DNA from 3 places in the Pokkaliibacter sp. MBI-7 genome. Region 3 is predicted to be linked to each of the others. Evidence: predicted binding sites of a transcription regulator. Region 3 holds the regulator's gene; each other region holds the start of a gene.
The links. Region 3 encodes FNR, which switches genes on or off when oxygen is low (the NO sensors DNR and NnrR bind a similar motif). Its sites were predicted from a motif close to TTGATNTANATCAA; they were not measured.

Region 1: the regulator FNR is predicted to act here: its motif matches at 1,786-1,799, upstream of QCD60_RS01195 (TraR/DksA C4-type zinc finger protein).
Region 2: the regulator FNR is predicted to act here: its motif matches at 2,346-2,359, upstream of QCD60_RS14115 (HAD-IC family P-type ATPase).

Annotation. Positions count from the first base shown of each region.
Region 1 is NZ_JARVTG010000001.1:227,652-235,078, reverse strand. Features, by position in the region: gene ruvA (Holliday junction branch migration protein RuvA) at 1-620, shown strand, start outside; gene ruvB (Holliday junction branch migration DNA helicase RuvB) at 678-1,706, shown strand; gene QCD60_RS01195 (TraR/DksA C4-type zinc finger protein) at 1,859-2,221, shown strand; gene tolQ (protein TolQ) at 2,392-3,063, shown strand; gene tolR (protein TolR) at 3,069-3,482, shown strand; gene tolA (cell envelope integrity protein TolA) at 3,487-4,596, shown strand; gene tolB (Tol-Pal system beta propeller repeat protein TolB) at 4,699-5,991, shown strand; gene pal (peptidoglycan-associated lipoprotein Pal) at 6,071-6,574, shown strand; gene ybgF (tol-pal system protein YbgF) at 6,584-7,378, shown strand.
Region 2 is NZ_JARVTG010000001.1:3,159,009-3,166,435, forward strand. Features, by position in the region: gene QCD60_RS14115 (HAD-IC family P-type ATPase) at 1-2,116, opposite strand, end outside; gene QCD60_RS14120 (DUF1835 domain-containing protein) at 2,578-3,840, shown strand; gene hpxO (FAD-dependent urate hydroxylase HpxO) at 4,125-5,288, shown strand; gene QCD60_RS14130 (Rrf2 family transcriptional regulator) at 5,361-5,798, opposite strand; gene QCD60_RS14135 (hypothetical protein) at 5,950-6,441, opposite strand; guanidine-I (ykkC/yxkD leader) riboswitch at 6,838-6,938, shown strand; gene QCD60_RS14140 (putative urea ABC transporter substrate-binding protein) at 7,004-7,427, shown strand, end outside.
Region 3 is NZ_JARVTG010000002.1:400,235-407,661, forward strand. Features, by position in the region: gene QCD60_RS21480 (flagellar basal body-associated FliL family protein) at 1-378, shown strand, start outside; gene QCD60_RS21485 (bifunctional acetate--CoA ligase family protein/GNAT family N-acetyltransferase) at 558-3,299, shown strand; gene QCD60_RS21490 (metalloregulator ArsR/SmtB family transcription factor) at 3,351-3,659, opposite strand; gene QCD60_RS21495 (adenine phosphoribosyltransferase) at 3,915-4,448, opposite strand; gene fnr (fumarate/nitrate reduction transcriptional regulator Fnr) at 4,627-5,400, opposite strand; gene hemN (oxygen-independent coproporphyrinogen III oxidase) at 5,643-7,049, opposite strand; gene QCD60_RS21510 (sulfite exporter TauE/SafE family protein) at 7,117-7,427, opposite strand, start outside.

The DNA.
Region 1 (7,427 bases), on a different contig from region 3:
GCCTTGAAGGTGTACTGCTGGAGAAAGCTCCACCGGCACTGTTGTTGGATGTGGGGGGGGTAGGCTATGAAGTTGAAGCCAGTATGCAAACTCACTTTCGCTTGCCTGAACGAGGAAAGAAAGTCGTTCTGTTTACTCACCAGGTTATTCGTGAGGATGCGCATCACCTGTTTGGATTTATCGATCGCGGTGAGCGTGATGTTTTTCGTATCCTGATCAAAGCAAATGGTGTTGGTCCGAAGCTGGCGTTAGCCATTCTCTCATCTCTTGAAGTGAAAGAGCTGGTGCGCAGTGTTGCGGAGGGTGATATTGCACGCTTAATCAAGGTGCCCGGTGTTGGTAAAAAGACAGCTGAAAGACTGCTGGTTGAGTTACGTGACCGGTTGGGCTCCTGGCAGGGGAGTGACATTGCGGACTTTACATTGACGGGTGGAGTGCTTCCTGGCGCTCCTGCAGTTGCAGACGTTCGCCTTGAGGCAGAGCAAGCTCTACTGGCATTGGGTTATAAGCCTGCTGAAGCGAGTAAGGCAGTCATGCAGGCAGATAAAGAGCTGAGTGGACAGGGTGTCAGTGTTGAAAGTCTGCTTAAGCTGGCATTGAAGTCCATGGTGGGTCGCTGAGTCGAATGTTGCGTGAGTTTGGATTGATATGCCGTTGGCGAGTTAGGCGAGAATTGCATGATAGAAGTTGATCGCTTTATAAGTCCTGCTCCGAAGCAGGGAGAGGACTGGCAGGATCGGGCGATTCGTCCAAAAACGCTGGCTGATTACGTTGGGCAGCAGCCGGTTCGCGAACAGATGGAAATTTTTATCCAGGCAGCGAAGAAGCGTCAGGCTGCTACTAATCAGCCAGAGGCATTGGATCATACGTTAGTGTTTGGTCCGCCAGGTTTGGGTAAAACAACACTGGCCAATATTATTGCCAATGAAATGGGCGTAAACATACGCACCACTTCTGGGCCGGTGTTGGAGCGAGCAGGTGATCTTGCTGCGCTTCTGACCAATCTTGAGCCGATGGATGTGTTATTTATCGATGAGATTCATCGCTTGAGTCCTGCAGTAGAAGAAGTGCTCTATCCCGCCATGGAGGACTATCAGCTGGATATTATGATCGGTGAGGGGCCTGCAGCGCGCTCCATTAAACTGGATCTCCCGCCCTTTACCTTGATTGGTGCTACTACTCGGGCAGGGTTGCTGACCTCTCCTTTGCGTGATCGCTTTGGAATAGTTCAACGTCTTGAGTTTTATAACGTAAAGGATCTGACTCATATTGTTACTCGTTCTGCGTCGCTCTTGGGAGTGCAAATCGAGGAGCAGGGAGCGTTTGAGATCGCGCGCCGTTCCCGTGGAACGCCGCGTATCGCCAACCGGCTGCTACGACGAGTGCGGGATTTTGCTGAGGTCCGGCACGATGGTCAGATATCCGGCGTAGTTGCAGAGCAGGCGTTGGATATGCTGAATGTGGATAGGGAAGGGTTTGATCATATGGATAGAAGGCTATTGCTGACCATGATCGAGCACTTCTCTGGTGGGCCGGTGGGTGTTGATAGTATGGCTGCTGCGATCAGTGAAGAGCGCGACACCATTGAAGATGTACTTGAGCCCTACCTGATTCAGCAGGGATTTATTATTCGGACTGCTCGTGGGCGAATGGCGACGGATCGTGCCTATCAGCATTTCGGTCTGGAGAGGCCGCCAGCTGGCTGAATGGGCGAGTATTAAGCAAAAGCTTTTGTCAGCCTGTATGTTTGTTGCTGTCAGGTATGGTTGTGGTCGCTAGGGATGACTGATCTAAATCAACGCCAGAACAGAGGTGATCAGTAGACTAGGTTGTCACTATTTCGTTGGGGAAGACGAAGATGGCTGGACTGACAACCTCCCATATCCTGGATCTGCAGCGCTCCTTGCTGGACAGGTATCGACTGCTGATAAGGCAGCTTACAGGTCTGGAGTCTGATCTTGAGGGGTATGTAAGTAGCAAAGCTGGCTTTCAATTAGCCTCTGTTAAAGATTGTATGTTGGAGTTAAGACAGGTGCAGGAGGCGCTCGAGCTGATTGAGGAAGGGGAGTACGGTGTGTGTCAGTGCTGCGGTGCGGACATTGAACCTGAGAGGCTGCTTAGTCAACCTTTGACAAAATATTGCAATCAGTGTGCATGTTATGACAAAAAAAATGATCATCACAGGCAAAAAATATTGGCTATTCCCCCTCTTTTCTTTTGATGCATCACTCTCTATGCTTTGCGCGCTCTGGTACCAAGGTACTATGACGTAATAATTTGAAAAAAATTATTGCGGCTGCAAAATGACAGCCTGTATTCATCATCGGGTAAATCCTTTAGTCTTACATTTCCTTTTTAATCCCAGGAGATCATTGAGTGGCCGAACAGCATATGTCGGTATGGGGTCTCGTATCTAATGCGAGCGTACTGGTTCAGATCGTGATGTTGGCCTTGCTTCTGGCATCTTGCCTTTCCTGGATAGTTATATTCCAGAGGCGTGCTGTTCTTGGCAGCTCACGTAAGGCTCTGGTTGAATTTGAAGATCGCTTCTGGTCCGGAATGGATCTGAGTCGTCTATACCGCGAAGTGGCGGCTAATCAGGATCCGGATAATGGTGTGGAAAATATTTTCTCATCAGGTATCAAAGAGTTCTCTCGCATGCGTCAGCAGCCTGGCGTCGACCCTGAAATTGTCATGCAGGGTGTGCAGCGTGCGTTGAAAGTCGCTGTATCCAAAGAGCAGGATAAACTGGAAATTCATTTACCCTTCCTGGCTACTGTGGGTTCTGTAAGCCCATACATTGGTCTGTTCGGTACAGTGTGGGGAATCATGAATGCGTTTATCGGCCTCTCCAATGTGCAGCAGGCAACTCTGGCAACGGTTGCGCCCGGCATTGCTGAAGCGTTGATCGCAACCGCGATTGGCTTGTTTGCAGCCATCCCGGCTGTGGTAGCCTACAACCGTTATAGTGCCCAGGTTGATCGTCTGCTCAATCATTACGAAACGTTCGCTGATGAGTTCAGTGCGATTCTTTATCGCAAACTTCACACAATGGATGGTTAAGCGTTATGGCACGTCGTGAGCGCCGCCTTAACGCGGAGATGAACGTAGTACCCTATATCGACGTAATGATGGTGCTGTTGGTTATCTTTATGGTCACAGCGCCCATGCTGACTCAGGGTATCTCTGTTGAGCTTCCCAAGGCGCCGGCAGATCCTGTGGAAACTGAGCAAAATCAGGAGCCGATAGTCGTTACTGTAAATGCTGATGGCCTCTATTTTCTCAGTCATGGAGGTAAGGACACCGATCCTGTTGGCTTGCCTCTGATTCAGGAACAGGTAGGTAAAATCCTCGCTCAGCAACCAAAGACCAAGGTGTTGGTGAGAGGGGATAAAAAGGTCGCTTATAGCCAGGTAGTGGAGCTGATGGTGGCTTTGCAGGAGGCTGGAGCAGGAACTGTAGGTCTGGTGACAGAGCCCTGATACTGTGAGGATATTTTCTAGCCGTTCGTATTTCACGCCTACTGTCCTGGCAATCCTTCTGCATGTCTTGATTATCGGTGCCTTTGTAGTGAACTGGGCTTTTACTTATGAGTCTCGTCCACAACAAATGACGCCTCGCTATGTCAAGGCAGAGGTGATTGATCTCAAGGCTCTAAGCCAGGGTAAGTCGAAAAAGCAACCAGACAAGCAGCGCTTGGCAGACAAAGCCAAGGATGTTGAGCAGGAAAAGCACAAAGCTGAAGAAACGCAGCGTATTGAAGATGAAAAGCGTGCGGCTGAAGAGCAGGCCAAACGAGAGTTAGAAGATCAGCAGAAGGCTCAGCAGCAAGCTCAGGAAAAAGCTGAGGCTGAAGCTGAAAAAGTGGCTGAAGAGAAGAAGAAGGCCCAGGCAGCTGCAGATCAGGCTAAAAAGCAGGCTGCGGAAGATGCTCAGCGTAAAGCGGATGAAGCAGCTAAAAAGCAGGCTGAAGCGGATGCGCGTAAGAAAGCTGAAGCTGATGCTAAGTTGAAGGCTGATCAGGCGGCCAAAGCGAAAGCTGATGCGGAGGCGAAAGCAAAAGCTGAAGCAGACGCCAAGGCCAAAGCTGCAGCTGATGCAAAAGCCAAGGCAGACGCCGAAGCTAAAAAGCAGGCTGATGCCAAGAAGAAAGCAGATGAAGCAGCAAAGAAAAAGGCTGCGGAAGATAAAAAGAAAGCCGATGACGCCAAGCGCAAAGCAGATCAAGCCAAGCGTCAGCAGGAGTTGGATAAAGCGCTCGAAGATGAGCTCAATACCGCTGAGTCCAGCGATGATGCGTCAGTGACTGATGCGATGGCTTACATCAACGAAATGGTGAGTCGCGCATGGACACGTCCGCCATCGGCTCGTAATGACATGGTTGTAGTGTTGCGCATCAACCTTATTGATAGTGGCAAGGTTGTGGATGTAAAGGTGATTAACTCCAGTGGCAACACGGCTTTTGACCAGAGTGCTGTTAATGCGGTCTGGAAGGTGGTCGAGTTTGATGAGTTGCAGAAGCTAGACAGAAGTGCATTTGAGTCTAATTTCCGTAGCTTTAACCTGTGCTTCAATCCTAGTGATCTAAGATTGTAGCAGGGTGTACTGGTAGTGATCGGGGCTCAACCTGTCAAACCTGCTCGATAAGTATGGATTGCGGTGGTGGCTGGAACTGACTTTGCAAAAGTAGGTGTAGCTATGTGGAAGAAGTTGTGGCTGGGGCTTGTTGCTCTTTGCTTTGCCAGTATGGCTCGTGCTGAGCTGACAATTGAAATTACTAAGGGTATGGACAACCCGACACCTATCGCGGTTGTTCCCTTTCAGTGGCAAGGACAGCCATTGAACGACGATATTGCCCAGATAGTCGGAGCTGACCTGCAGCGTAGCGGTCAGTTCAATCCTCTGGACAGAGGCAAGATGCTGAACTGGCCACATGACCAGAGTCAGATTTTCTACCGCGACTGGTCCATTCTGAAACAGGACTATCTGGTGATTGGTCGACTGTCCCAGGCGGGCGGTCAATATCATGCTGAATTTGAGTTGTATGACGTTTTACGTGAGCAGAGAGTGCTGTCCGGTCAGGTAAATGGCGGTATGAACAATCTGCGTGATATTGCTCACTACATCAGTGATCAGATTTATGAAAAATTGACAGGTATTCGTGGTGCTTTCTCTACGCGTATTGCCTATGTTTCCGCCCAGCAATTTGGTGGTGGCAAAGGTAGTTACCGTATGATCGTTGCGGATGCAGATGGTGCACGTCCGCGGACAATTCTGGAATCTGGAGAGCCCATTCTGTCTCCGGCGTGGTCACGCGATGGTAAACGTCTCGCCTATGTTTCTTTTGAGACAAGCCGCCCAGCAATTTATATCCAGGACCTGTCTACCGGGCAGCGTCAGCGTCTTAAATCTTTCCCGGGGCTGAATGGCGCACCGAGCTGGTCACCTGATGGCCGTAAGCTGGCACTTGTGTTGTCTAAAGACGGTAACCCTGAGATCTATACGTTTGACTTGCAAACGCTGCAGTTGGAGCGAATGACCAACCATTTTGCAATCGACACTGAGCCGAGCTGGATGCCTGACGGACAGAGTATGATCTTTACTTCTGATCGCGGTGGCCAGCCACAGATTTATAAGATGAATGTGTTTACTAAGGACGTACAAAGGCTAACTTTTGTTGGTAACTACAATGCCAAAGGAAAGTTGAGTGCTGACGGTCGTTTCCTGGTAACCGTGCACAGAGAGTCGCGCGGAGCCAACTTCCACGTTGCAGTGACTGATCTGCAGAACGGAAGAGTTTTCTCATTGACAGATACAACACTGGATGAGTCTCCAAGTATTGCTCCTAACGGTACGATGGTGATCTATGCCACTAAGGAGGGGGGACGGGGTGTGCTGTCAGTGGTTTCCATGGATGGGCGTTTCAAATATCGCTTGCCCGATGCCACGGGCGATGTACGTGAGCCTGCTTGGTCACCATTCCTGAACTAATCAGTTAGGTGTTCCGAGTTGGAGCTGACAATTCGTAAGTAAACTGCCATTAACTTTTGGTGATACTGGAGAGATCCAAATGAAACTGTCTGCTGTTAGCAAAGCCGTAGCTCTGGGCCTGTCTTTGGCTTGGTTGGCCGGTTGTAGCTCATCTGGCAAAACTACCGATGCAGGTATGGGCCAGAACGATAATTCTACCTATGGCGCTGGCGCTTCTAACGCCAACGGCGGTGTAGATGCATCTGCTATTGCGAACATTCCTTCAGTGTTTTACTTTGACTTCGATAGTTCAGAGATCAAACCTGAATACCGTGATGCGCTGTCTACCCACGCTCAATACATCCGTTCAAACCCATCTGTACACGTTCGTCTGGAAGGTAACACCGACGAATGGGGTACTCGCGAGTACAACATGGCTCTGGGCGAGCGTCGTGCCAAAGCCGTTGCTGCATTCCTGATGGATCAGGGCGTGAGCGCCAGCAACATTGAAACCATCAGCTACGGCGAAGAGAAGCCTGCCAACCCAGCAAGCAACAAAGATGCTTGGGCAGAAAACCGTCGCGTAGAACTGAAATACCAGTGATCTGAGTAAATGCAAATAAAGCCGCTGATTTCCTGTTTAATGATTGGAGCTGTAATCGGCTCCAGTAGCGTATTCGCCGACTCTGTCCCTGTTATAGAGGTGCAGCCGGTTGACGGTAATTCTGCAGGGGGGAGTTATATGACCTCTCCAGGTAGTGTTGGTTCGTCTTCCAACGGCCAATATGAACAGGTTCAGGCATTACAGCGTGAGGTCCAGTCGCTACGCGGATTAATTGAGCAGTTGTCCTATAAGGTTCAGCAGCTTCAGGATGATCAGCGAGATCGATACTCGGATCTTGATCGGCGGCTTTCTGAGCTAAGCTCTTCGTCACAGTCTAGCAGTGAGACGGCGGATGCCGGGGCTGGTCAGGCAGCCAGCTCGGCATCCACTGCTTCCACTGCAGCAGATGCACCATCAGCTTCTGGGTCAGAACAGGACGATTATCGGGCTGCTTTCGAGTTGGTGCGTGCACGTTCGTTTGATCAGGCCGCTGTGGCATACCAGAAGTTTGTGACAAAATATCCTTCCAGTTCTCTGGCTGGTAACTCGTATTACTGGTTAGGCGAAATCTATCTCGTCAAATCTCCTCCTGATGTGGCCAAATCGATGGCTGCATTCAAGACGGTCGTCGACAAGTATTCAGATAACCGAAAAGTACCTGATGCGTTGTACAAGCTTGGCATGTTAAGTGATAAGCAGGGTGACAAGGCGTCAGCGAAGAAATACCTGCAGCAAGTGATGAGTGGCTATGCGGACTCGTCTGCAGCTAAGCTGGCTGGTGATTATCTGAAAGGCATTAAGTAGTCAGTCAGTAGGGTTTGTGGGGTATTTCATCCTTGAATCAACGGGATGT
Region 2 (7,427 bases), on a different contig from region 3:
TGGAGCTGAAGTTGTCGTCAGCCAGCACCATCTCTGCCGCTTCCTTGGCCGCTTCAGTACCTTTCATACCCATCGCCACGCCGACATCGGCCCGTTTCAGCGCCGGAGCATCATTGACCCCATCGCCGGTCATGGCCACGATCCGTCCTCTGGCCTGCAGGGCCTGAATCAGGCGCAGCTTGTGTTCCGGACTGGCGCGGGCCACTACCCGGGTATCGTCGATCAGCTTTTCCAGCTCGGCATCGCTGAGCTGGTCCAGCATGCTGCCGGTCAGTAGCTGATGTTCATCACCCAGCTGCAGTTCACTGCCGATCGCCAGGGCGGTGCTGGCATGGTCACCGGTAATCATCACCACACGGATGCCCGCGGCATGGCAATCCGCCACCGCTTTACGTACTTCTTCACGCAGCGGATCGGCAATACCGACCAGCCCCAGCAGGGTCAGTCCGGTCAGGTGGTCATGCTCCAGCCCGGCACGGGGGTGATTTTCCGGCAGAGGCTTTTCCGCGATGGCCAGCACCCGCTGACCCCGCGCCGCCAGCCGCTCCACTGCGCGCTTCCAGCTGTCCATATCCAGTGCCTGATGGCCGCTGTGGCTGCGCACCTGTGAGCACATGGCCAGCACCCGCTCGGGCGCGCCCTTGACCAGCAGCCGCGGTAGCAGCACCGCCTCACTCAGCTCGTCATCGGCGCTGCGCGGGTGATGCAGCGTCGCCATGTAGCGGTGCTCGGACTCAAAGGGGATTTCGCTGGTACGTGGATGCCGCGCCATGCAATCGCCGTGCTGCCAGCCTGCCTTAGCCGCCAGTGCCAGCAGGGCGCCTTCTGTAGGATCACCGTGCAGGCGCCAGGGATCAGCACGGGTATCAAAGCGGGCATCGTTACAGAGCAGGGCGGCCAGCGCCAGATGCTGCACTTCCTGCTGCTGCACAGGCGTCAGCGGCTGACCGTGCAGGCTGAATTCTCCCTCGCTCTGATAACCCAAACCGGAAACGTCGATCAGGCCTTCCTGCAGGCAGAGGCTCTGCACGGTCATTTCATTGCGGGTGAGGGTACCGGTCTTGTCGGAGCAGATCACCGAGACGGCACCGAGGGTTTCCACCGCCGGTAAGCGGCGGATGATCGCGTTGCGCAGGGCCATACGCTGCACGCCGATGGCCAGGGTAATGGTGATGATGGCCGGCAGACCTTCAGGAATCGCGGCCACCGCCAGACCGACGCTGGACATGAACAGTTCGCTCAGCGGGTAGTCACGCCACAGCCAGCCGAACAGGAACACCAGCGCGGTGATGGCCAGAATGGCGATGGTCAGGGTCTGGCCCAGTGCAGCCATCTGCCGGGTCAGGGGCGTGGACAGGGTTTCCACGTCACGCAGCAGGGTGCCGATCTGCCCAAGCTCAGTGTGGTCGCCGGTGCTGACTACCACTCCGCGGGCGCGGCCCTGCGTAATCAGCGTACCGGCGAACAACATGGAGCTGCGCTCGGCCAGTGGCGCCAGAGGCTCTACTGCGTGTGCCTGTTTGCTGACGCTGTTGGCCTCGCCGGTCAGGGCGCTTTCCTGCGCGCGCAGATTGATAGCCTCGAACAGGCGGATGTCAGCCGGCACCTTGTCGCCTGACTCCAGCAGCACGATATCGCCGGGTACCAGCTGTTCGGCGTCGACGGATTCGCGCTGCCCGCCGCGCATGACCGCCGTGGTGATATGCAGCAGGGTGCGGATTGACGCCAGTGCCTTCTCGGCCTTGCCTTCCTGCAGCAGGCCGAACAGCGCATTGATCAGCACTACGGCAAAGATCACCGAGCCATCGATCCAGTGGCCGAGGCCGACACTGACCACCGCAGCGACCAGCAGCACGTAGATCAGCACGTTGTGAAACTGCAGCAGGAAGCGTTTGAGCATGGAGTCGGTAGCAGGTGGCGTCAGCACGTTGGCGCCGTATTGCTGTAACCGTTCGGCGGCATCGCTGTGGCCCAGCCCACTGCGCTGGCTGTGCAGCTGCTGTAGCGCCGTGTCGGCATCCAGCGCGTGCCAGAGCGGCTGGCCGCTGGCAGTGTTAAGCGGTGGCGGGGCGGCGGTAGTGCCTGCCCGGGGGCGGGGTTTGCTGATGGTATCCATGGGATCCTCACTGACTTGACAGGTTTCCCCTGTTCCCCCTCGCCCTGACTTGCTGTACACGCCTGGCAGGGATTATGCCGGGTATGAGCGGGTCGCGGGATAGTGAACAGCTTCTGGGAAGTGCCGGGACAGCCGCCTGCTGAACGGTTGCTGTGTTTGAGCTTAGACGAATATCAGGCAGTTATTGTGCAACTGCGGAAGAGACTATGTTGCCCTTATTACCAGCATGTTGATCTGGGTCAGGCATGGCGAGCTTTGGCGGAATGCGCAGGCTGAGGCACTCGTTGCTGGCCGGGCGGGTTGGCAGCACGGCGGCAGGTCGCTATCCTTGACCGGCGCTTACCAGCGTTCACGTTCGCGAAAAGGGCTGCGCCCGGTTGGATAACCTCTTCACTTCCATACGATTTCTGGCCTGAAGGGCGGACACAGGCATAATGCAGCAAGGCTGCAGGAGGAGTCGTATGCCGGATACCGAGCGTCCGTCTGTGAGTGATACAGCGGCACCATCGCCTTACCAGCGCACCTGGTTCAACGGGCGGCTGAATCTTGAGCAGCAGAAGAAGCGCGCCAGAGAGTTGCTGCGGGCCTATCACCAGGATCAGGCACCTGCGGTGCAGCGTTTTCAACAGCATCACCCGCGCTACGATCATGGCTTTTATCCACAGCTGGCGGATGCCCAGTGGGTGATTGCCCGCGAGAATGGCTTTGCCAGCTGGGCACGGATGAAAGCGCATATCGGGCAGCTGGCCCATCAGCCTGATACTGCGCCTGATGGTCGCCATACCCTGCATCTGCGCTGTGGCGAGGACATTCGCCAGAGCCTGCAGCTGGCGGGTTTTATCGGTGATTTCCAGCAGTTTGCCGACCCCTTCTGTCAGGGGCCGCTGGCCGATCTGCCGCTACCTGAATTTATCCACAACCGCGCCGACTTCATCGCCCGTGCCTATGAGCTGGAGCCGGCGGATGCCCTCGCGCGTCTGCAGGGCGAATATGCCGTGCTGCAGCGGCTGGAAGACTATCAGCAGGTGGTGCTGTGGTTTGAACACGACAGTTACGACCAGCTGATTCTGGCCTTTTTGCTGGACCAGCTGCTGCGGCTGCAACCGAAGGTGCAGCTGGAGCTGATCTGTGTTGAGCAGGTGCCGGGGGTGCCGGATTTTATCGGGCTGGGGCAGCTGACACCTGAACTGCTGACCTGGCTGTGGCATAACCAGCGGGTGCCGCTGGGGCGTACTCATCTGCAGCTGGGGCGGCAGGTATGGCGGGCGCTGTGTCAGCCTGAACCGGCCGCGCTGCAGGCCCTCGCTGCGGCGGAAACGTCGCCGGTCCTGCCGATGCAACGTGCCCTGCAGCGCCATCTGCGTGAGTTACCCTCCGGCTTCAATGGCCTTGGGCTGACCGAGCATCTGGCCCTGCAGGCCATGGCCGACTACGGTGCCGATACCGTGGGCCGGGTATTTTCGGTGCTGATGCGGCAGCTTGAACCACTGCCGTTTCTGGGTGATCTGATGTTCTGGTATGTCATTCGTCAGCTGCAGCAGACCCGCGAGCCGCTGTTTGTGCTGGAGCCGGGTAAGGGCGACCCTGAGCGGGGCTGGCCCAGTTATCCCATCTTTCTGACCGAGACCGGAGTGGCCGTACTGCGAGGCAAACGTGATTTTCGTGAGCTGTTCTACGGTGAGCGCTGGGTGGGTGGCATCTGCATCAAAGGGCAGGTGCGCTGAGCCGGTGTGCCGTCTGCTCTGACGGCACCCATTTTTCCTCTCTTTATTCCGCGCCGTGTTGTGGTGATCACCGCAGCACGGCTGCCCCATTACGGCCCCGTGCCGGGCATTATTCCCCAATTCGGGGCATAGGCTATTGCCCGTGTCTCTCCTAATCCTCCTTATAAAGAACGCCAGATGCCTGATATTACGGGGCTTCTGGTCAATTTTATGATTTCTGACTACTTGGTTAGTTTTTTGCTTGAGAGGGGGCAGAGATTACTTAACTGTCAGGAATGCTCCCTATGCAAGCACTCAACATTGTTGTCGCAGGCGCGGGCATGGGTGGATTAACCGCCGCCCTTGCCCTGCAGAAAGCCGGTCACCGGGTCCATGTCTATGAGCGGGTGGCGGAACTGGCGCCGGTGGGCGCTGCCATCTCTATCTGGTCAAACGGTGTGAAGATTCTCAATGCGCTGGGGCTGAAGGAGCAGATCGAAGCGGTCAGCGGTGATATGCGCAGCATGAGTTATCAGGACCTGCATGGGCAGACCCTGACCCGCTTCAGTCTGGAGCCGCTGTATCAGCAGGTGCAGCAGCCAGCCCGGCCGATTGCCCGTGCCGTGCTGCAGGAACTGCTGCTGGAGGCCGTCGGCAGGGAGCACATCACCCTCGGTGTCAGTTGTGAGCAGGTGGCGCAGGATGCCACGGGTATCGATGTCACCCTGAGCACGGGTGACACCGTGCGCGCTGATCTGCTGGTGGCGGCCGATGGCACTCATTCACGTTTGCGCACCGAGGTGGCCGGGTTCGACAGCGAACGGGAATACCGTGGTTATGTGAACTGGAATGGCCGGGTGCCGGTGTCGGCGGATCTGGCCGATGCTCATGAATGGAAGCAGTTTGTTGGTGAACACAAGCGGGTATCGCTGATGCCCATGGGTAATGACGAATTCTATTTCTTCTTCGATGTGCCGCTGCCCAAGGGCACGGCCAACCAGCGCAGCCACTATCGCGATGAACTGCGTCAGCACTTTGCCGGCTGGGCGGAACCGGTGCAGACGCTGATTGAGCGTATCGACCCGGAGCGGGTCGCACGGGTGGAGATTCATGATGTGGACCCGCTCGACAGGCTGGTCAAGGGGCGGCTGGTGCTGCTGGGCGATGCGGCCCATTCGATGACGCCGGATCTGGGGCAGGGCGGTTGTCAGGCCATGGAGGATGCCTGGGTGCTGATGAACTGTCTGGAGCAGTTTGACGGGGATGTAGCGGCGGCGCTGCAGCAGTATGAGGCAGAACGGCTGGAGCGGGTGGCCGGTATTGTGCTGCGGGCACGCAAACGCTGTGATACGACGCACGGTACCGATCCGGACAAGACGCAGGAATGGTATGACGAGCTGGCTCAGGAAAGCGGCGTCAATATTCTCGCCGGCCTCAGGCAGACCATCGAGGGCAGCCCGCTGCAGTGAGGCTGACCAGCAGCACCGCTGAGAATAGGGATTCTCTGCGGTGCCCTGTCTGTGTGCTGTCCTGACGGCCGGTCAGCTGACGGCGTGCAGCTCGATGCGTAACTGTTGTTGCAGCAGCGGGTCACTGAGCACATCGGCCAGGGTGTACTGATCGAGCACCGCCAGAAAGGCCTGCTGTGCCTGCATCAGCACTCCCTTCAGCCTGCAGCGGCCGGTCAGGGTGCACTGCCTGCCTTCACAGTCGATGATCGACATGTCTTCTTCCATCAGTGCCACTACCTTGCCCAGACGAATCTGCCCGGCTGCCATGGCCAGTTGCATGCCACCGTGGATGCCGCGGCTGGTGTGCAGATAACCCAGAGAAGAAAGACGATGGACGACTTTGCGCAGATGTTCTTTGGAGATATGAAAGAAGTCGGCAATTTCGCCGATGGTGCTCAGTTTTTCACCCTGCATCCCTACATACAGCAAGGTGCGCAGTGACAGGTCGGTAAAGCTTTTTAACTGCATATCAGCTCAACCCTGAAGAGCGAAGGAGTCGCTATCTGCACGGCGGGAAGCTGGCCGATGGCGATGTGTACAAAGTTTAACCTGTTCAGCACCGTACCGGCCAGCTGCAGACTGGTGCTGGCCTCAGGCGACCCTGCCTGTGATCGTTGCCTCAGTGATCTTTGGCATAAAACAGGGCCAGATCATCAGGAATGCTGTCATCACCGGCTTTGGCTTCGTACAGCAGCAGACCGCCATCCACTGCCATGCCTTCCACGCCATCACCGCTGAAGCGGCCGTTTTCATCGCAACTCAGCTGGTAGTGCCTGACGTCTTCCTCTTCACCGGCTGCCAGTGTCCAGCGGGTCAGGGTGTTGTTCTGCGGATCAATGCTGACTTCCAGCAGGGTATCGCCCAGCTCCACCGAATACTGGGCATACACCAGATCGGGGCTGGGGTGGTAGAGCCGTGGCTCGAAGGTCTCGGTGCCATCCAGCACCGGCAGCGACATCAGGGTGGTGATCTGTGCCTGACATTGTGCTGCCGTGCCATCGTCTGCCTGCACCAGCGTGCAGCCTGCGGCCAGCAGTCCGCCTGATAGCAAGGCACCCAGCCGTTTGCTGCGGCGTGCAGTGGGAGTGGTATGTAAGCGTGGGAAATCCATTTTCCTGGCAACCTGAAAGTGAAGAAGCCCTCTATTGAAAGCGAGGTCAGCGCTGGCGGCAATCCCCGGCGATAAAAATAGTTTCTGTTGCCAGGCAGCATTTTCGCTGCAGATAGACGGCAGTTAGCGACGTATATGCGCTGCTTTTCCTGCATGGCTACTTGCACTCTGATCGTGCGTGGTATCACCGGGGGCAGTCAGTTGCGGTGCACAATCGCCTTGAGCTGTGTGCGAAAAACAGAGGTAAATCCTGAAAATACAGAGGCTTAGCCACTGTGGCCCGGATCTTGTATTCAAGTTTGTGTAGTAAACGCAGTACCGATTAACCCTGACGGCTGGATGCCAGCCTGACGGGCAGTACTCTTGGCAGATGGAACTGCCTGACAATTTGATTCAGCAATGGATCGCTAGGGTTCCGGTCTTCGGGAGAAGACGTCTGGTCCGAGAGCGGTCGACCTTCGCAGAAGGTTACACGGCGGGAGAAAAGCCCGGGAGGTTCGATTGGCGGTGAAGCCAAGAGTACTCCGGATATTCCATGTGTAATCCCAACGGGAGGTCAGCCATGAAGCGACTCACAGCACTGCTTGTTTCCACCGCCCTTGCCGCTGTTTGCAGCGCGCCCTTGTTATCCTCATCTGCTCAGGCCGACACCAAGAAAGACTTCAATGTCTGCTGGTCCATCTATGTGGGCTGGATGCCCTGGGGCTATATGAAGGACCACGGCATCATTAAGAAATGGGCCGACAAGTACGGCATCAGTATTGATGTCACCCAGATCAACGACTATGTCGAATCCATTAACCAGTACACCGCCGGTGGGTTTGATGCCTGTGCCATGACCAACATGGACGCCCTGACCATTCCCGCCGCCGGAGGCGTTGACAGCACCGCCCTGATCGTCGGTGACTTCTCCAACGGCAATGACGGTGTGGTGCTGAAGGGCAAGGGCAAGCTCACTGACATCAAGGGCCAGAACGTCAATCTGG
Region 3 (7,427 bases):
TTCGCCAAGGTACTGCAGTTTGAAGGCGCGATTTCCCCGTCAGGAAATCGCGACCCGATTCCGGAGCATTTTCTGCAGGTTCCTGAAACACAGCTCGCGGTGCCGGGTGCTGTGCGCATGGATATCTCCATTACGCTAGAGGCCGCTTCTGTGGATGCCAAGAAGCGTCTGCAGTCTCACATGCCACTGGTACAACACTATCTCAATCTCGCTCTGGCTCAGGTGAATATGCAGTCAGTAAAGGATGAGCGCAGCCGTGAGCTGGTGCTGATGCAAGTGCGGGACTTCGTCAATCAGGGTTTGCAGGAAGAAGATCCCAAGATGCAGATTCAGCGTGTGCTGGTCGATCATCTGTGGGTTGATCGTAAGGCGCAATGATCTCTGATGTTGATCAACGGTTTGTTAGATGTGCCACACCATAATGCATAGTGTTGCCTTTGCAGCCGTAATGTCATTATCTGCTGCTAAGACGGATGGGTAGTTATCAGGTGTAGTGGACCGATGTGCTCCGGAGTATGGGGAGCAGATGCCACTTACTTATGGTCAGGAGAGATGAATTGAGTACCAAATACCTCAAACGATTCTTCAAACCAAAATCCATCGTGGTCTTTGGTGCCACGGAGGAGCCTGATAATCTCGGCGGCGTGGTCGTCCGTAATCTGCAGGAAAGCGGATTTGAAGGGCATCTCTATGTGGTGTACCGCGAGGCAACGGAGGCCGTATTCGGTGTTCCTTGTTATCGGGGCTTTGCCGACTTACCTGAACTGCCAGATCTGGCGGTCATTTGCTCTATTCCTGAGCGTGTTCCGGAACTGATTCGTAAGCTTGGTGCCAGTGAGGTACGTGCTGCCATTATTCTGAGTGGTGGCTATCTTGCTCAGGGCGAGGAAAGCCGACCCCTGCGTGAGGCGGTTAAAGAAGCAGCGAAGCCCTATGGTATTCGCATCATGGGGCCAGACTGTCTGGGAATACTGGTTCCTGGCCACAACATGAATGCCAGTTACAGCCATCTCAATGTACTGAAAGGGAAAGTGGGCTACGTCGGCCAGTCCGGTATTGTCGGTACCGCCATGATTGACTGGGCGACAGGTCAGGGGATTGGCTTCTCCCATTTTCTTACCATAGGCGACTCTGTCGATGTCGATCTGCCCAGCATCATCGATTACCTCGCGGCGGATCCTTATACCCAGTCCATCGTGTTGCAGCTCAATCGTATTACCAATGCTCGACACTTTGTCTCGGCTGTACGCTCGGCAGCACGAAATAAACTGGTGCTCATTCTGAAAAGTGCCTTCCTGCATCAGGCTGGGGCAATACAAAGTGCAGTGGACAGTGGTGTCGTCAGTGAGGATCAGGTCTACGATGCCGTGTTGCGCCGGGCAGGGGTCGTGCGGGTGACAACCTCTGATGAAGTTTTTAATGCGCTGGAGACGCTCAGCCGCAGCAAGCTGTTGAAAGGTGACCGGCTGGCGTTGATTTGCAACGGCATGGGGCCGAATGCACTGGCGGTCGATGCCTTGATACGTAAAGGTGGCAAGCTGGCGCAGTTGTCAGAGCAGACCGTTGCTGACCTGGCTGAGGTACTACCGCCTTTTTGGAGTCGCGCTAATCCTGTTGATCTCAATGCGACGGCAACACCTGAGCAGTTTGCCAGGGCGCTGTCGATTGTCAGTCGTGATCCGAATGTGGATGCGGTGCTGATGATTCATGCACCGACCCGTCTGGCTCCCTGCGTACAGACGGCTGAGGCGATCATCAAAGTACAGAAGTCTGTATCCACCCAGGTACTAACCAGCTGGATGGGAAGAGCCAGTGCCATACCGGCACGTAACTTGTTAAGTGCCGCAGGTATTCCGACCTATATCACTCCTGAAAAAGCGGTAGAAGGCTTTATGCACATGGTTGAATACCGGCGCAATCAGGAAGTGACGCGACAAACGCCACCCAACTATGTGCTGCAGGAGCAGTCCATTCATCGCATGCGTGCCAAGGCACTGGTGGATGGTATTCATAGCAGTGGTCGGGACTACCTTACCCATGCCGAGTCCATGGAGCTGGTCAACTACTACGGTATTCCCTCTGCTCATTCTTCTTACGCGATCTCTGTTGAAGAAGTGCTGAAAGTTGGGCGGTTCTACGAGGAGGGAGTCGCAGTCAAGGCTCTGCACAAGGACAATCGCTATCCCTTTGCCTATGACCAGCTATTGACCAAACGCTGGCAGGACATGGCACTGGATATGTACTCTGAGGACGAGATTCGACGTCGGGTTACTCGCCTTGATTATCGGATGCGCGAGCGCTACCAGGATAATGAGCTGGATGGCTTTGTCGTGCAGCAGATGAAGCGTGGCTTTCAGTCCATGCAGATGCATGTCGGCATAACCCAGCATCCGGTTTTTGGTCCGCTGATCGTTTTTGGTGTGGGTGGTTACACCGTTGATGTTCTGGGTGATCGTCAGTTAGGGGTACCACCTCTGAGCATGTCGCTGGCTCGCTTGCTGATCGAGCAAAGCAGAGTGCACCGGATTATTCAGGAAAACAGCTATAGGATTGATCAGGACATCAATACCCTCTGCCAGATGCTGGTCAAGCTATCGCAGCTGGTGGTGGACTTGCCGGTGGTCAAGGCGCTTGAGATCAATCCACTGTTGTTAAACAAGCAAGGATTACTCGCTGTCGACGTCAGTGTCTCGCTGGGAGAGCCGGTCCCCTTATGCATTCCCGCCTATCCGGAGCATTTGCGTGAGTGGGCTACATTGCTGAAAAGCAACAGAGAGGTGGAGCTGCGGCCCATTCGGGGTGAAGACGAGCCAGCGCATCTGCAGTTCTACAAAAGCCTCAGCCCGGAAACCGTGCGTTTGCGCTATTTCTACAGTCGCTCAGTCCCCAATCATTCTGAGCTGGCAAACTGGTCACAGATTGACTACGACCGGGAGATGGCCTTTATCGCGACCGCACTGAAGCAAGATCAGAGTTATGAGTACGAGACACTGGGCGTGGTGCGTGCCATCACCGATCCGGATAACGTTACTGCGGAGTTTTCGATCGTGATCCGGGATGACATGCAGGGAGAAGGGTTAGGGCGGTTGTTGATGAATAAGATCACCGAGTATTGCCGCAGCCGGGGCACGTTGCAGTTGGTGGGGTCAACGTTGCCGACGAATCTGGGCATGCAGAAGCTGGCCAAGTCACTTGGCTTTCAGAATTCCTACAACGCCGAAGAAGAGGTGGTAGATATGCGCTTGCCTCTTAACCCACCTCAAGAAGACTGGCAGTTCCATCGCTTATCATTAGGATGATGTCGTCAGGTTGACGCACCCATGTGGAAGAGAAGCCGGGCTTCCGTCTGTCTACATCTCAGGGCAATAGATGTCGTGAAGTGTGCGGATAATCTGACTGGCAACATCACCGGACAGTGAGTAGTAAATGGTCTGGGATTCTCGCCGGGTTTTGACCAGCCCATCCCGGCGCAACACAGCCAGATGCTGTGACAGTGCTGACTGACTTAGGTCAAGGCAGGTATTGAGTTCCGTCACCGAAAGCTCTTTGCCATCCAGATAGCACAAAATAAGAAGACGGCTTTCATTAGCCAGTGCTTTAAGGACTTTCGCCGCGCCAGAGGCATTCCTTTTCATCATTTCCAGCGTTTCTGGTGTCATGCCATGGGTGGCGTTTGGCTGAGTGGCGCTATTCAAACAACGTTCTCCTCAAACAGCAGAGTCTGGAGACAAAGGATTTTCAGAGGATACTGTCAGTACTCTGTGCCCGGTTACATCTTGCAACATCGTACTGTATCGAAGGGAGCTGTGCAATTTAGCTGGGAAGGGTCAGCTGATACGCATCAACGTTGGCGGCTAAAAGTGATGAGCTGGTTCTTGAAAAGGCTCGTTCCGGCATCCGGAACGAGCTCAGCATCAGTATGCAATCAGAGAGAATACTGACACGCCGGAATCTTGCAGCCTCTGTGAGCCCTGCAAGCCTGGCAGGTCGATGATGGAAGCAACTTCACTGACGCTGCCGCCCAAACGTTGCACGAGCGAGCAGGCGGCAATCAGAGTGCCGCCTGTGGCAATCAGATCATCAAAAATCAGTACTTTGTCGCCGGGGCCACACGCATCAGTCTGTACTTCCAGGGTTGCACTGCCGTACTCAAGGTCATAGGACTGGCTGATGGTGTCGCCGGGCAGTTTGCCTTTTTTGCGTACCAGAATGAGGGGCTTGTTGAGCTGGTGAGCAAGAATGGCGCTCACCAGAAAGCCGCGTGCGTCAATGCTGGCAATGTGGGTGATATCGGAAGTAACGTAGCGTTCAATAAAGCCGTCAGTCACTGTGCGTAATGCTTTAGGATCTTTAAAAATGGGCGTGATATCACGGAAGGTGACGCCGGGCTCAGGCCAGTCAGGCAGGGCCCGAATCACTGACTTTACGTAGGAAGCATCAAAAGCCATGGTTGGTTGATCCTTAGAGAGTAAAAATCCTGCACAGGGCAGGATCAGATGGCCGGAATAAACCGAATGGATAATTCTTGCCTAGGTTACCTCAAACTGGCTGGCTGAGAAACCCGCTGCCTGCTCGTGAAGATTCTGCTCTGCGGCAGTCTCATCGCTCACAGGCTGCTGTAACTTATCAGGCTTGCTTGGCAAGTACATGAGTCTCTACGTGTTCACACTCACCCGCTGCGGCATACAGGCCGCTCAGGTCAATCACACGAATGTCTTTTCCTTCAACCGCGATCAGTTCGTTTTTCTGGAAGCGGGTAAAGATACGACTCACTGTCTCTACTGCCAGACCCAGATAGTTACCGATCTCATTACGTGACATGGGTAAACGGAAATGGGTGGCGGAAAAACCACGAAGTTTGAATCGTTGAGACAAACGTACCAGGAAGGTGCCTACGCGTTCATCCGCATTCTTCTTGCTCAGTAACAGCATCATTTGCTGCTCTTCACGGATTTCTTTGCTCATGGTACGCAGCAAATTTTTCCGCAGCTCCGGTAATTGCCCGGAGAGGGTATCAAGCTTCTCAAAGGGGATTTCACACACCGTGGTGGTTTCCAGTACTTTGGCAGAAACCGGGTACTGTGACTCGTGAATACCGCTCAGTCCAAGCAGCTCACTGGGAAGATAGAAACCAGTGATCTGTTCTTCACCCTCATCGGTAACCGTGTAGGTTTTGATGGCACCTGCGCGTACGGCAAAAACGGATGAGAAATTGTCACCCTGACGGAACAGGTGTTCACCTTTCTTCAGTGGGCGGCTTTTATCAATGATGCCATCCAGGCGATCCATCTCGGTAAAGCTCAGGGATAGCGGCAGACACAGAGAGTTCAGGCTGCAATGCTGGCAGTGAGCCTGTTTGATATTACGAATGATCGGTTCCATGTGGGGGTGCTCAGCCATAATCGTTTCCCTGCGCGTAATTTAAAAAATGAACCAACTGTCAGGTGTGACAGTATGTTATATGTGGTTGCACAGGTGAAGGAAAAAGTCTTCGGACTTATCAGAACATATTCACGATTTTGCTAATCAAAGCCAAACAAGGCCAAAAGAGCTGAGGAAGCGGTGTTTAGTTATCCTAAATGCGCATCCGAAGGTCTTTTCTTCGCTGTGTGGCTGACGCACGGCAGATCGTGAAGGCGTTCTTAAATGATCCGAGAAAAACGCTGTTCAATCTGTGCTTGCCTGTAGCTGTCAAACAGCATACAGATCGACCGGATAAGCAGTCGTCCTGGCGGCAATATTGTCAGAGAGCCAGCGCTTATGGATATCAGACCATCGTTTATATGTCCACCGAGCGCATTGAGTTCTTTTGCAAAGTACTCATTGAAGTTGATCTGCCAGGTTGTACTGAAGGTTGCGGTGTCCAACTGAAAGTGACAGATCAGCTGAGTAATCAGCGCGCGGCGCACACGGTCGTCGTAACTTAGCTGAATACCTTTACAGATTGCGTTGCCCTGACTGTCCAGAGCGTCAGACCATTGCCCCACATCGTGCATGTTCTGGAAGTAGGTATCCCCTACCTGCGAAATGGACGAGGCGCCCATAGCCAGCAGCTCGCAGTCACCACGAGTGGTATAGCCCTGAAAGTTGCGATGCAGTTTGCCTTCACGTTGTGCCATAGCCAGCTCGTCGTCCGGCTTGGCGAAGTGATCCATCCCGATGTACTGATAACCTGCCTGATCCAGGCGTTCTATACAGTGTTGCAGAATGCTCAGTTTCATTTGCGGTGTTGGCAGGTCTTCAGCGCGAATATGCCGCTGAGGGCGGAAGCGATCGGGAAGATGAGCATAGTTAAATACAGAGAGCCGATCAGGCGACAGGGCAATGACGGTTTCCAGGGTTTCGGCAAAGCTGTCAGGGGTCTGCAATGGCAAACCATAAATCAGATCGAAATTGATCGAGCGGAATCCCAGTTGACGTGCCTGTTGCAGCAACTCGGCCACCTGCTCGAGAGGCTGTACACGATTAACCGCAGCCTGTACGGCGGGATTGGTGTCCTGAATACCAAAACTCAGGCGATTGAAGCCCAGATCACGCAATACCTTCAGGGTATCGCCAGTCACCGTGCGAGGATCGATCTCGATGGAGTAATCGGCCTTGTCATCATCACGCAGAGTGAAATGGCGCCGGATGACTGCCATCACTTCCTGCAACTCCGTGTCACTCAGGAAGGTGGGAGTGCCACCACCAAAATGCAGCTGCTCAACAACACGCCCTTCAGCAAAACGTTCAGCGTAGAAGGCTATTTCCTGATAGAGCTTGTCCAGATAGGACCTGACACGCTGGTGCTGACGTGTAATGACCTTGTTGCAGGCGCAGTAATAGCAGACGTGTTCACAAAAGGGGATGTGGAAATACAGCGACAGCGGTGCCTCAGCGCGAATACTGGCCGCAGCATGCTGCAGGATGTCGTTGCCCTCCAGAGTACGAAAGTCTACAGCGGTCGGGTATGAGGTGTAGCGGGGACCAGCGCTGTCATAGCGGCTGATCAGTTCAGGCACCCAGACAGGATGCAGGTCGGGTAAGGGAGAAAGATTGACGTGGCTCACAGTTTGGCTCCTGTTTAGCTCCACGGCAAAGTATAGAGAGCTCAGTTACACGTCAGCATGATCCAGATCAATGGCTGACAGAAAGATGTAAAGGAAGTGCATGAATCATGGAGGGCAGGGTGATGCTCAGGTTATAGCAGCCCCAAAGCAGTATCAGTATCCCCCCGAGACGGTGTAACCACTGCTGTTGCACCAGTCCTTTCAAACTATGGGAGAACCAGCCGGTGGCGAGCATCACTGGCAGCGTCCCCAGCCCGAACAGGCCCATAATCAGGGCACCATCCAGCCAGGAGTGACTGGCCAGACTCCAGGTCAGGGTGCTGTATACCAGTCCGCAGGGCAGCCAGCCCCAGATCATGCCGAGAGCCAGCGCCTGCC